2 linked regions of the Laspinema palackyanum D2c genome follow. Each later gene encodes a partner of the first gene's protein in a complex. Links are inferred from orthologs where the notes say so. Each region holds a gene or a part of one and is shown in the gene's direction. Other genes may lie near its edges.

Region 1 (7,744 bases):
TCTCCGATCCCCGTAGAACTCCTAGGACAGTGGCTGGGTGTCAGCGAAACCACCCCTTGGCTGCAAGTGATTACCGGAACCCTCGGCATCACCATGACCCTGCTCAAGGCTTACTTCTTTGTTTTCCTCGCCATTCTGATGCGCTGGACCTTACCCCGCGTTCGCATTGACCAACTCCTCGATTTAGGGTGGAAATTCCTCCTGCCCGTTTCTCTGGTCAATCTGCTCTTAACTGCCGCCTTAAAGTTGGCCTTTCCCGTTGCCTTTGGTGGGTAAGCGGGCTTTTCTTTCGTTCAAAAACTGCCCAGTGATTGAGCGATCGCTTAACTTCATCTTGACTTCAGGTCACCACTCCCTATCACCTAGCAGTCATCGCCGAGAACACTATGCTCAAATTCCTTAACCAAGTTAGCAACTACGCCAAAGAAACCGTTCAAGCGGCCAAATATATCGGTCAAGGACTCTCCGTGACCTTTGACCATATGCGCCGCCGTCCGGTGACCGTGCAATATCCCTACGAAAAACTAATTCCTTCCGAACGCTATCGGGGTCGGATTCACTTTGAATTTGATAAGTGCATTTCCTGCGAAGTGTGCGTCCGTGTTTGTCCGATTAACCTGCCCGTGGTGGATTGGGAATTCAACAAAGAAACCAAAAAGAAACAGCTCAAACACTACAGTATTGACTTCGGCGTTTGTATTTTCTGCGCCAACTGTGTAGAATACTGTCCGACCAATTGTCTCTCCGCGACGGAAGAATACGAACTTTCCACTTACGATCGCCACGAATTGAATTTTGATAACGTGGCAATGGGACGCTTACCGTACAAGGTCACTGACGATCCAATGGTGACCCCCCTCAGAGAACTCGCCTATCTACCCAAAGGCGTGATCTCTCCCCATGATTTGCCCCCAAACTCTCGTCGTGCGGGTCTACGTCCCGAAGAAATTCGGGAACAAATGGAACAAGAACAATCCACAGAAAAAACAGAAAAATAGGGGAAATTTGTCAAAGAATCCTAGGGGATAGTTTCACTTAAAATGAAGAATGGTCCAAACCAATGACCCCAGACAAATGACCCCCGACAAAGCACAAAGGACAAAGAACAAAGGACAAATACAGTGAATTTAGCGGAAGGCGTTCAGATAGTTTCGTTTGGCCTGCTGGCCGTGATGATGATAGGAGCAGCCTTGGGTGTCGTCCTCCTGTCTCAGGTCGTTTATTCGGCCTTTCTATTAGGCGGTGTGTTTATCAGCATGGCCGGTTTGTATCTGTTGCTCAATGCTGATTTTGTAGCAGCGGCCCAGATTTTGATTTATGTCGGTGCCGTTAATGTGCTGATTTTGTTTGCCATCATGCTGGTCAACAAACAGGAGGATTTTACAAACCTTCCCAATTACTGGATCCGGCGGGGAGCAACAGCCCTCGTCGCTTTGGGATTATTCGCGTTGTTAAGCACGATGGTCCTCTCAACTCCTTGGGCCGTGACACCGACTGCGGCAACGGCAGAAAATACCGTTGTGCAGATTGGAGAACATTTATTCAGCGATTTTTTACTGCCGTTTGAATTAGCTTCTGTACTGTTGTTGATGGCAATGGTCGGCGCAATTATTTTGGCCCGTCGGGAGTTGATTCCGCCAGAGCGAAAAGCTCAAATCGATTCAGCGGAACTGGATTTGAAACTGCCGGAACGTCCCCGCACACCTGTCCCGGCTCTCCGGGGAAATCGGGTGGAAACCCAAGAATGAACGGGGTAAAAGGACATCCAAGGTTTTGAACTTTTACCGTTTTAAGGGGTGAATTTCATCGCCCCTTAATCATTCAAACGCTAGTAAGATACTGATGAGGATTAATGGAACTGCAACTCGAATACTTTTTAGTTTTGGCAGCCGCCTTGTTCTGCATTGGCATTTATGGCTTGATTACCAGTCGCAACGCTGTCCGGGTGTTGATGTCGATTGAGCTCTTGTTAAATGCCGTGAATTTGAATTTAATCGCCTTTTCTAATTTCCTGGACTCCGCTACAATTAAGGGTCAGGTTTTTGGGGTGTTTGTGATTACTGTGGCGGCGGCGGAAGCGGCAGTGGGTTTGGCGATCGTCCTGGCGATCTATCGGAACCGGGATACGGTGGATATGGAACAGTTCAATCTCCTGAAATGGTAAGAAGAGTCTGCTTCGCGAGGCTATGACTCTATTAAACCGGGTTTTTTAAAAGAGACCCGGTTTCTAATTTTTGGGTGAGGCTGTTTGGGACTGCCATTCAGTTTCGGTGGAATGGTGCAATCAGCATCCTCAAGGAGGATATTTTGAGGAGATTTAGAGGTGAGGGGTTCCGACAACCAGAGTCAGGAAGAGATCACCTGAATGGAGGATAAATCGATCGCTCCAGGGTGATAAACCGTAGGAATTCGTACAATAGCTCATGGGCTGACTGGATAAACTAATGAATGCCCAGAAAAAAATAAAACGGTTAGGGGGTTAGTCTCAAGTGCAGCTAAAAAATGCAATTATTGCTCATAAAGCCGGAGATGACCTATCTCGACGGTGGGCCGATCGATGCGCTCGGGAGTTGGAAAATCGCGGGTGTCATGTTTTAGTAGGACCCAGTGGGTCTAAGGATAATCCCTATCCCGTTTTTTTGGCTTCCTCGACCAGTCCAATTGATTTGGCTGTGGTGTTTGGGGGGGATGGGACGGCCCTAGCAGCGGCTCGACAACTGGCTCCGGAGGGAATTCCGATGTTGGCGGTTAATGTGGGCGGGCATCTGGGGTTTATTACGGAACACTTTGAGGAGTTTAAAGATACGGAACGAGTTTGGGATCGCTTGTTAGAAGACCGCTATGCGATTCAACGCCGAATGATGCTCCAAGGACGGGTTTATGAGGGTCATCATACGAATATGAAACCGGCGAGCGATCGCTTTTTGGCCTTAAATGAAATGTGTGTTAAACCGGCAGCAGCAGACCGGATGATCACCTCGATTCTGGAAATGGAAATTGATGGGGAGGTGGTGGATCAGTATCAGGGAGATGGTCTGATTGTGGCAACCCCTACGGGTTCAACCTGTTATACGGTTTCGGCAAATGGCCCGATTATGCATGATGGGATGGAGGCGATCGCCGTGACTCCCATTTGTCCCCTGAGTTTGTCCAGTCGTCCGATTGTGTTGCCCCCAGGAGCCGTGGTCAGTATTTGGCCTTTAGCAGACCCGGATTTGAGTACAAAATTGTGGATGGATGGGGTAATGGCTACTTCAATTTGGCCGGGACATCGGGTGGATGTCCGAATGGCAGATTGTCGGGCAAAGTTTATTATTTTACAGGAAAATTATTCCTATTATCAGACCTTACGGGAAAAGTTACAATGGGCAGGGGCGAGAATTAAATATAATAATAATCACCGCCATTAAAGGATTAAAGGATGCAAAAACCTAGGCGATCGCCTCAATAACCCTGGGAATGTAGGGGTTTTTCAAGAGGCGATCGCCTAGGTTTTTGAATAATCCAGATTCAGTTTTTCCAAAAGTTTGGACCGCCGGGAACTCTCAACCCAGAATCCTCAAAATGACTCGGGTTTATTACTCCGACGGGTTCTACAGCTTTCCAGCAGAATTTAGGGCCGAACTTGCAACGTTAAGGATGAAGCATCACCCCAAATTTCCATTCCCTCTAAGTGGGAGTCACTGTACCCAATTTATTGATCGTGCTTTTGACGTGCTTTGGCCGATGTAGAGGAGACTCCCCACTGGGGCGATCGCATTCGGTGATGGTCCTTTTTGGCTCACAACCCGGAAACCCTTGTTAAATCTAGCACTGAGCATTGGAACCCCCTAATTTTTCCGCGCCGAAGCGATCGCCTCGGACAACGGTGAGCAGACGAGTTCCGGGTGGCATCCGCTGGGGTCACTACAGACTGGAGGCACCTCATAATCACATAAAATTAAGGGTTGAGATTTAATTTGTACCGCCGCTATGAGGGTTGCAGATAAACCCATGATGCTAATCCAAAACAGCCGTTTCATAAACAGTTCACTCCATCGCAGATGACTCCCTGTTTATTCGGCTGCTGTAGATCCATTTCCGAAGGAAGCGATCGCCTTGATTTCAACAATCTACTCAGACTGTCCTCACCCTGGATCCAAACCGGGCTGTGCCAAAAAAACTGAATTTTGTATTTTAAGCTACAGCACCTCTTGGCAAGGTTAATTATATTCAACTTTTAAGATACTTAATAGAATTAGATAGGCCAGTAGGTCTTTTTAGTAAAGGGATATAAAACGCAATCCCGCCAGACTTGTGCTGGCGGGATTGTTGTTTTTGGCTGGGGAGGGTTAAATTCAGGAACCCAGTTTTTCCAAAAGTCCTGGATTCAGAGATGCTTTGTTCTGGACTCTAACAGAATTTTGGCGCATTTTCTGTAAAAAAGGAACCCCTGCATGGAGAAAGTGAGTGAGGCGTAGCAAAATATCCTTAACCCTATTCTTTCCGGGGTGAAACACGAGCGATCGCTTATTTTCTAGCACCCACTCCGAGTCTGTTAGATCCGAAGGACTCCGAGGTACTCTCTATAAAAGAAATATCGATAGCTAAGAGATCGTTACAGATGAAAGAGATTTCCCAGGCTCACCCCTCATCAGCACAACCCGCACCTCTTGAAATCAAGCATAGATTAGCCTCTTTAGTGAGTCTTAATCCTGCTGACAAGACCATTAATCCGTAGGAGCATCTTGCCTCCTATTGCTCATCGGTTGCCAGATCCTCCCCCGGATCAAAAGAGGGTCCAATTCCGTCAAGACTCGCTCTATCATAGCGGGTAGGCGCAACCCCGAATCTTCAGACAAGTGTTATAACAAAGGGTAGATTAATTTTTCCAATTGGGGAACTTTTCAAAGATAAATTGTATCAATGATTAGCTGCTAACTGGGAATCCTGTCAAAGGGAAAGGATGCAGATCCCATCAGGAGGTCGTTACAGGTAGATAATAGAATGTAGGGCATCAATAGATTCTATTATCGGAAGGGGAATCCGCCGGAACAGCAGGACCAAGGGAGATTTAAGTCTCAGGGGTCCGATCACAATGGAACCCACCCCTACACTTTGAGGGCAGCAGATGAATAATCGGCTCCCTGACCAGGGTAATTTAGAGTTTAGAGTTGTCGAGTAGCAATGGGTATGTTTTTTTCTATATTGTCCCATCCCCTCAATGAACACAGACCCCCATACTATGATTGAGATATTCGGAGATTTCATTCCAAATCCGCCTCTGGGCACCGAGTATTTAATTCTGGGATTCTCCCCCAGTTCGGCTTCTATTAAAAAGCGATGGCGAAATAATGGCTTATCAGCGGACTTTGTAGCTAATTACTTATCTACATTTTTTGGAGAAAATGGAAACCCGGAGAATCCCTGTCATAAAAAAGCAGAAAGCGCTGAGAGCGTGAACTATATCGCCAATGAATTGTTAGAAAACGCTATGAAATTTAGTGATTCTACATTGCCCCATCCCACCACCCTTCAAATTCATTTATATGAAGATTCGATTATCCTAATGACCAAGAATGGTATAAATGGACAACAGGCGGCTGATTTGCGGGCCTTCATTGAACGATTAAGTGTCGGCGACCCTGAACAGTTGTATCTGGAACAGTTGGAAAAGAATGCAGAGGCTGACGACCGGAGCAATTCAAGCTTGGGTTATTTAACGATTCTCAATGATTATCAAGGAAAAATCGGGTGGCAATTGGAGAGATTTACGGATGAATCTCAAGGCACCTCTTTGACCACGATGGTGAAATTATTTTTATAGATATAAATTATTAGGTAATAGGCTCGTAGTTTCCTTTGGGGAGAGGGGAGGAAGGTGAAGTGGAGTCATGGGAGCGGCTTGATTTTATTTGATGCACTTAAAACATAAAAACCCGGAGCTAAACAACCGGGTTTTTATGTTTTGAGGGAGTCAGGCGGGGATTGCCAAGAAGTTCGTTACAACTTAATTGAGTTGACAGAACTTGCGATCGCGGTCCGATTCTGGTTCTTGCCAAGAATAGGCAAAGTGACTGACGGAGTTAATCCGGGAAGAATAGCGCCGTAAGGCATACATTTGGTCTTCTAAAGGCGGGCGATTGGTGACGGAAACGCCCCAATCGCCCGCTAAAGCTGGGATGACCTGAGTGCCTTCAGGAGCCATGCTTAAAACCCGCTCAACTTCTTCCATAATACAATCAGGTTTTTGGCAATTGGCATAAGACATTGGATGCCATTCCATCTCTGGCAAAAAGCGATCCCAAGCTTGTAACCTCGAATCAAATCCCCCTTGACCAACAGGACGGTTACCCCCGGGGAAAAATACCGCACCGGAAGGGATCCCTTGAGGTCGAACTTGGTCTACTGCCAGGTGCACAAAATCAATAATTCCTTGCACAGCATGAGCGACACTAAGATACCAGAGTTGCCATTGCAGGAGGGGCAGACGTTCCCCAGGGGTTCCCATTGTTTTAGCGCCAGGGGGGACATTCCGCCCTTGCCACATGGGTTCTGCCTCATTGGGATAGAGTGCATCGACCGCAGCAATATCGTTCGCTGTAATTGAGCCTTGGGTAACGTAGCGCCGGATTAATTCCTGACCTTTCTGGTTAAGACCCCGTTGCACGAGGGTTTGCTGGGATGCTTCACTGTAGATCCAGAGGTCCGAGGGCTTGGTGACGACGGAAGCAGGGCCGACGCCGCGTAGATAGCGGACATAATCAAATAACATCCCGTCCGGTTTGCGCTTGAGGATTTCCCGGATTACCCCCGCATAGTCTTGACGCGCTTGAGGACTGTAGGGGTCGATAAAAGCGTGATTGGCAAAGCTTTGACCAGCCTGTTCATGCAAACTGGGGTCCTGCATGGCGGTGAGGGTGGTCTGCCCTTGCCCATTTCGGGCGAGGGCCCCTTGGCGGTCCGGCAGTTGGGCGTAGCTATAGCCAAAATTTATGGTGAATAACCAGGCATAGACCTTGAGCCCGCGTTCTTGGCCTTTTTGGATGCCTTGGGCTAGGAGATCGGCATTTTCATAGCCAGGGACCCGGACGACGGAAGGCCAAACGGTGTTATTTTCGGCCTGGGGTAGAAGGGCTTGGCCGTCATAAAAGGCTTCGAGATAGACTTGGTTGTAGCCCTTGTTAACGATTCTATCCATGAGAGCATCTAAGGCTCCGGGTTGAAGATCGCAGGGATACAGTCGTAACCAGAGGGCTTGATTTTGGGGCCAAGTTTGGTTGCGACAGTCCTGTAAGCGTTCGGCTTCTTTGACGAGAAAGGCTTGATAGCGATCGCGAGCAGCCTGATCACCTTCTAGGGTGGCTTGGCGCAGTTGTTCTTTTTCGGCAATATCTGCTGGAGAAGCCAGACAAGACCCTTGAACTTGGGAGTGGGCCGCTTGGCTCCAGAATGTGGGACTCACGATCGCGGTGAGAAGCGCTGCCAGGAAACCGCGATAAAAATGCTGCCAGTCAAGCGTCATCGCTGTTTTAGGTTTAAAAATTTTTTTGAGACGATTAGACATCAGGTACCCGTACAGAATCCACGCAGAAGTTTCTCAGCACTGTTCAGTTCTATCTGAGTTTTTCAGCATGATTGCCAGCCTTTGATTAGATTGGAGTTGGCAACGACCTCTAAGCGCCAAGCCTTCCATATCATACATTTACCCCTCAACAGGGGGGACTAATAGATTGACTCATTGTTTTGGGCGAGGGCAATGTTG
Region 2 (2,894 bases), on another replicon or contig:
GGCAGTTTCTAGCAGCGTCGCTTCAGAGCCCACTAACCATCCATGCTGGAGGTCATCGGTAAAGCTAATGTCATTAAGATTAGCTTCTGTGGGTAAAGGGACGACATTCCAAGGGTTGTAACTTACAGAGGGGACCTTGCTGCAACTGACACAGAGTAGGACAACCGCAAGCAATGCAACAATTCGTTTCAAACTTTTTAAGATGGAGTCCATCACCTTCAAAATTTATCTATTTCTCAATCATCAACGGGCGTAACACCCAAACCAATCGGGCCGTTACCCCGGCAGTTAGCGGCTACTTTGAGCTTAGGGTGAGGGGTTCTAGCAACTCAGTTCCTTAGCGTAAACCATACAAACTCAGAAAAAAGATGAATCCGAGTGCCAAAGCACTAAAAATCAAGATATTTTTCTGCGCCCCAGTCAGGGTATTGGCCCCAAATCCAAAACCGTAATTTTCCTTAAACCCCGAGGCAGTCCCTTTCGGTCCAATGTTGCTAAATTGTGTGGGTTTGGCCCCACAAACCGGGCAGCGCCAAGTCAGGGGAACATCCGTAAAGGCTGTTTCAGGAGCAATTTTACGGCCATCTCCCTTCTCGGGTTCATAAACGTAGCCGCATGAGCGGCATTCATACTGATCTAGTTCTTGAGGTTGAACGGCTTCTTCAGTGTTCATCGAACTCAAAGGATGGGAAGGTCCAAACATTAAAACGATGTTAAAGATTATGACATAGTAGTGAACCGCTTTCCATTCCTAACGGTTACAGGTTAAATCTTCGCGATCGGCCCCACCCGATTCTCCCCAGTTCGTAGTAATGACTTCAGTCGTTCCCTCCTGTTCGTAGTAACGACTTCAGTCGTTATCCATGTTCGTAGTAACGACTTCAGTCGTTCCCTCCGGTTCGTAGTAACGACTTCAGTCGTTTCCGGATGGATAATCACCGCGCCACTGCCCCCATAGCCACAACTGGCAAGGGTTTAAACTCTCCTGAAAGGGTTGCTGGCGATCGCGATGAACACTGGATAACGACTGAAGTCGTTACTACGAACCTAAGAGAACGACTGAAGTCGTTACTACGAACAGGTGATGTGCTCACAGAAGACGGGCCTCGGGGTGGACCCATCCCAGACAAACAGTTCTCTTAGCGGCTGCCTCCACAATTATGTAAAAATGTAAACCAGTCGTACAAGTCCTATCTGGCTAGAGTTACTTATTGTGTTTGTCCTCTCCGGCTACGAATATCTCCTGGGTTTCCTGTTAGTTTGCAGCCTAGTCCCGATCCTGGCCCTCAGTACATCGAGATTAGTTAGACCCAAAGCAACCTCTCCTGAACGGCGAACCACTTATGAATCCGGCGTCGAACCCATTGGCGGGGCATGGATCCAGTTTAATATCCGTTACTATATGTTTGCCCTGGTCTTTGTGGTCTTTGATGTTGAGACTGTCTTTCTGTATCCCTGGGCTGTCGCATTCCACCGACTCGGAGTGTTGGCCTTTATTGAAGCCCTCATTTTTATCACAATCCTTGTGATTGCTCTCGTGTATGCATGGCGTAAAGGAGCCTTAGAATGGTCATGAAATCTAATTCAACTCCCCCAAATCTGAGTGAAGGACGGCTCATCAACCCGATCGCCCGACCGGAAGTCACTCAGGAACTCTCAGAAAATGTCATCCTCACCACCGTTGATGACCTCCACAACTGGGCGAGACTCTCTAGCCTTTGGCCCCTAATGTACGGCACTGCCTGCTGTTTCATTGAATTTGCCGCCTTAATCGGGTCCCGGTTTGACTTTGATCGCTTCGGTTTGGTCCCTCGTTCTAGTCCTCGCCAAGCGGATTTAATCATTACCGCCGGTACGATTACCATGAAATACGCACCCATTTTGGTGCGTCTGTATGAGCAAATGCCGGAACCGAAATATGTGATCGCAATGGGCGCTTGCACCATTACCGGCGGAATGTTTTCGGCAGATTCACCCACCGCAGTGCGTGGAGTGGACAAACTGATTCCCGTGGATGTCTATATGCCGGGGTGTCCTCCTCGTCCCGAAGCGGTGATTGATGCAATCATCAAACTTCGCAAGAAAATCTCCAATGATGCGATCCAGGAACGAGGTCAAATTAAGCAATCCCACCGCTACTACACTCGCCAGCACAATATGAAAGCGGTTGACCCGATTCTGACGGGGACTTATTTGCAGTCTGCCACGCGCCAAAACCCACCGAAGGAGTTAACCGAGGCGATCGGAATGCCCGTACCCCCCGCCCTCAAAGCGAGTCAGAAGAAGGAGGAAAAACGTGCCTGAAGAGAAGAAAGAAACCCAAGCTTCTGAAGAGAAAATTGTCCCCACGGGGAAAGTTTCTAAATGGTTGACTGAAAATGGCTTTCAACATGAAGCTTTAGAACCGGATCATCTGGGGGTAGAAATCCTCAAGGTTGATGCTCAATTTTTGATTCCGTTATCTACGGCACTCTATGCCTACGGATTCAATTATCTCCAATGTCAGTGCGGTTACGATCCAGGTCCGGGACAAGATTTGGTGAGTATGTATCACTTAATTAAGGTCACGGACTTTGCCGATCGCCCGGAGGAAGTTCGCATCAAAGTGTTCGTTCCCAGAGAAAATCCTTCAGTGCCATCGGTCTACTGGATCTGGAAAGCCGCCGATTTCCAGGAACGGGAATCCTATGATATGTATGGCATTGTTTATGAAGGACATCCAAATTTGAAGCGGATTTTGATGCCGGAAGATTGGGTCGGTTGGCCGTTACGGAAGGATTATATTTCCCCAGAATTTTACGAGTTACAAGACGCTTATTAAGTTTTGGGAAAGGATATCCTGAATGAGAATGCCCTCCTTTTGAACAAGGAGGGTTTTGTTTTGGACGGGTTAC

The links. The genes of interacting proteins can lie anywhere in the genome.
Region 2: the proteins of NG795_RS16985 (region 1) and ndhC are in contact, whole or in part, in a cryo-EM structure (PDB 7NYH), measured with the Escherichia coli proteins. The link is inferred for Laspinema palackyanum D2c from one-to-one orthologs.

The regions. Positions count from the first base shown.
Region 1 is NZ_JAMXFD010000014.1:106,535-114,278, reverse strand. The notes cover bases 1-2,934. They hold NG795_RS16985 (NADH-quinone oxidoreductase subunit J), read left to right. Parts: upstream 1-1,121; coding sequence 1,122-1,748; downstream 1,749-2,934. Other genes in these bases: NG795_RS16975 (NAD(+) kinase), read left to right, coding at 2,490-2,934; nuoK (NADH-quinone oxidoreductase subunit NuoK), read left to right, coding at 1,859-2,164; ndhI (NAD(P)H-quinone oxidoreductase subunit I), read left to right, coding at 387-998; nuoH (NADH-quinone oxidoreductase subunit NuoH), read left to right, coding at 1-276. In the rest of the region: more of NG795_RS16975, read left to right, coding at 2,935-3,410; NG795_RS16970 (hypothetical protein), read right to left, coding at 3,831-4,022; NG795_RS16965 (slr1658 family protein), read left to right, coding at 5,225-5,806; NG795_RS16960 (glycoside hydrolase family protein), read right to left, coding at 5,990-7,504. UniProt on the Escherichia coli protein: NDH-1 shuttles electrons from NADH, via FMN and iron-sulfur (Fe-S) centers, to quinones in the respiratory chain. The immediate electron acceptor for the enzyme in this species is believed to be ubiquinone.
Region 2 is NZ_JAMXFD010000001.1:273,025-275,918, reverse strand. It holds ndhC (photosynthetic/respiratory NAD(P)H-quinone oxidoreductase subunit C), read left to right. Parts: upstream 1-1,213; coding sequence 1,214-1,576; downstream 1,577-2,894. Other genes in the region: NG795_RS01165 (NAD(P)H-quinone oxidoreductase subunit J), read left to right, coding at 2,297-2,821; NG795_RS01170 (NADH dehydrogenase subunit K), read left to right, coding at 1,567-2,304; NG795_RS01180 (rubredoxin), read right to left, coding at 338-673; NG795_RS01185 (photosynthesis system II assembly factor Ycf48), read right to left, coding at 1-213. UniProt on the Escherichia coli protein: NDH-1 shuttles electrons from NADH, via FMN and iron-sulfur (Fe-S) centers, to quinones in the respiratory chain. The immediate electron acceptor for the enzyme in this species is believed to be ubiquinone.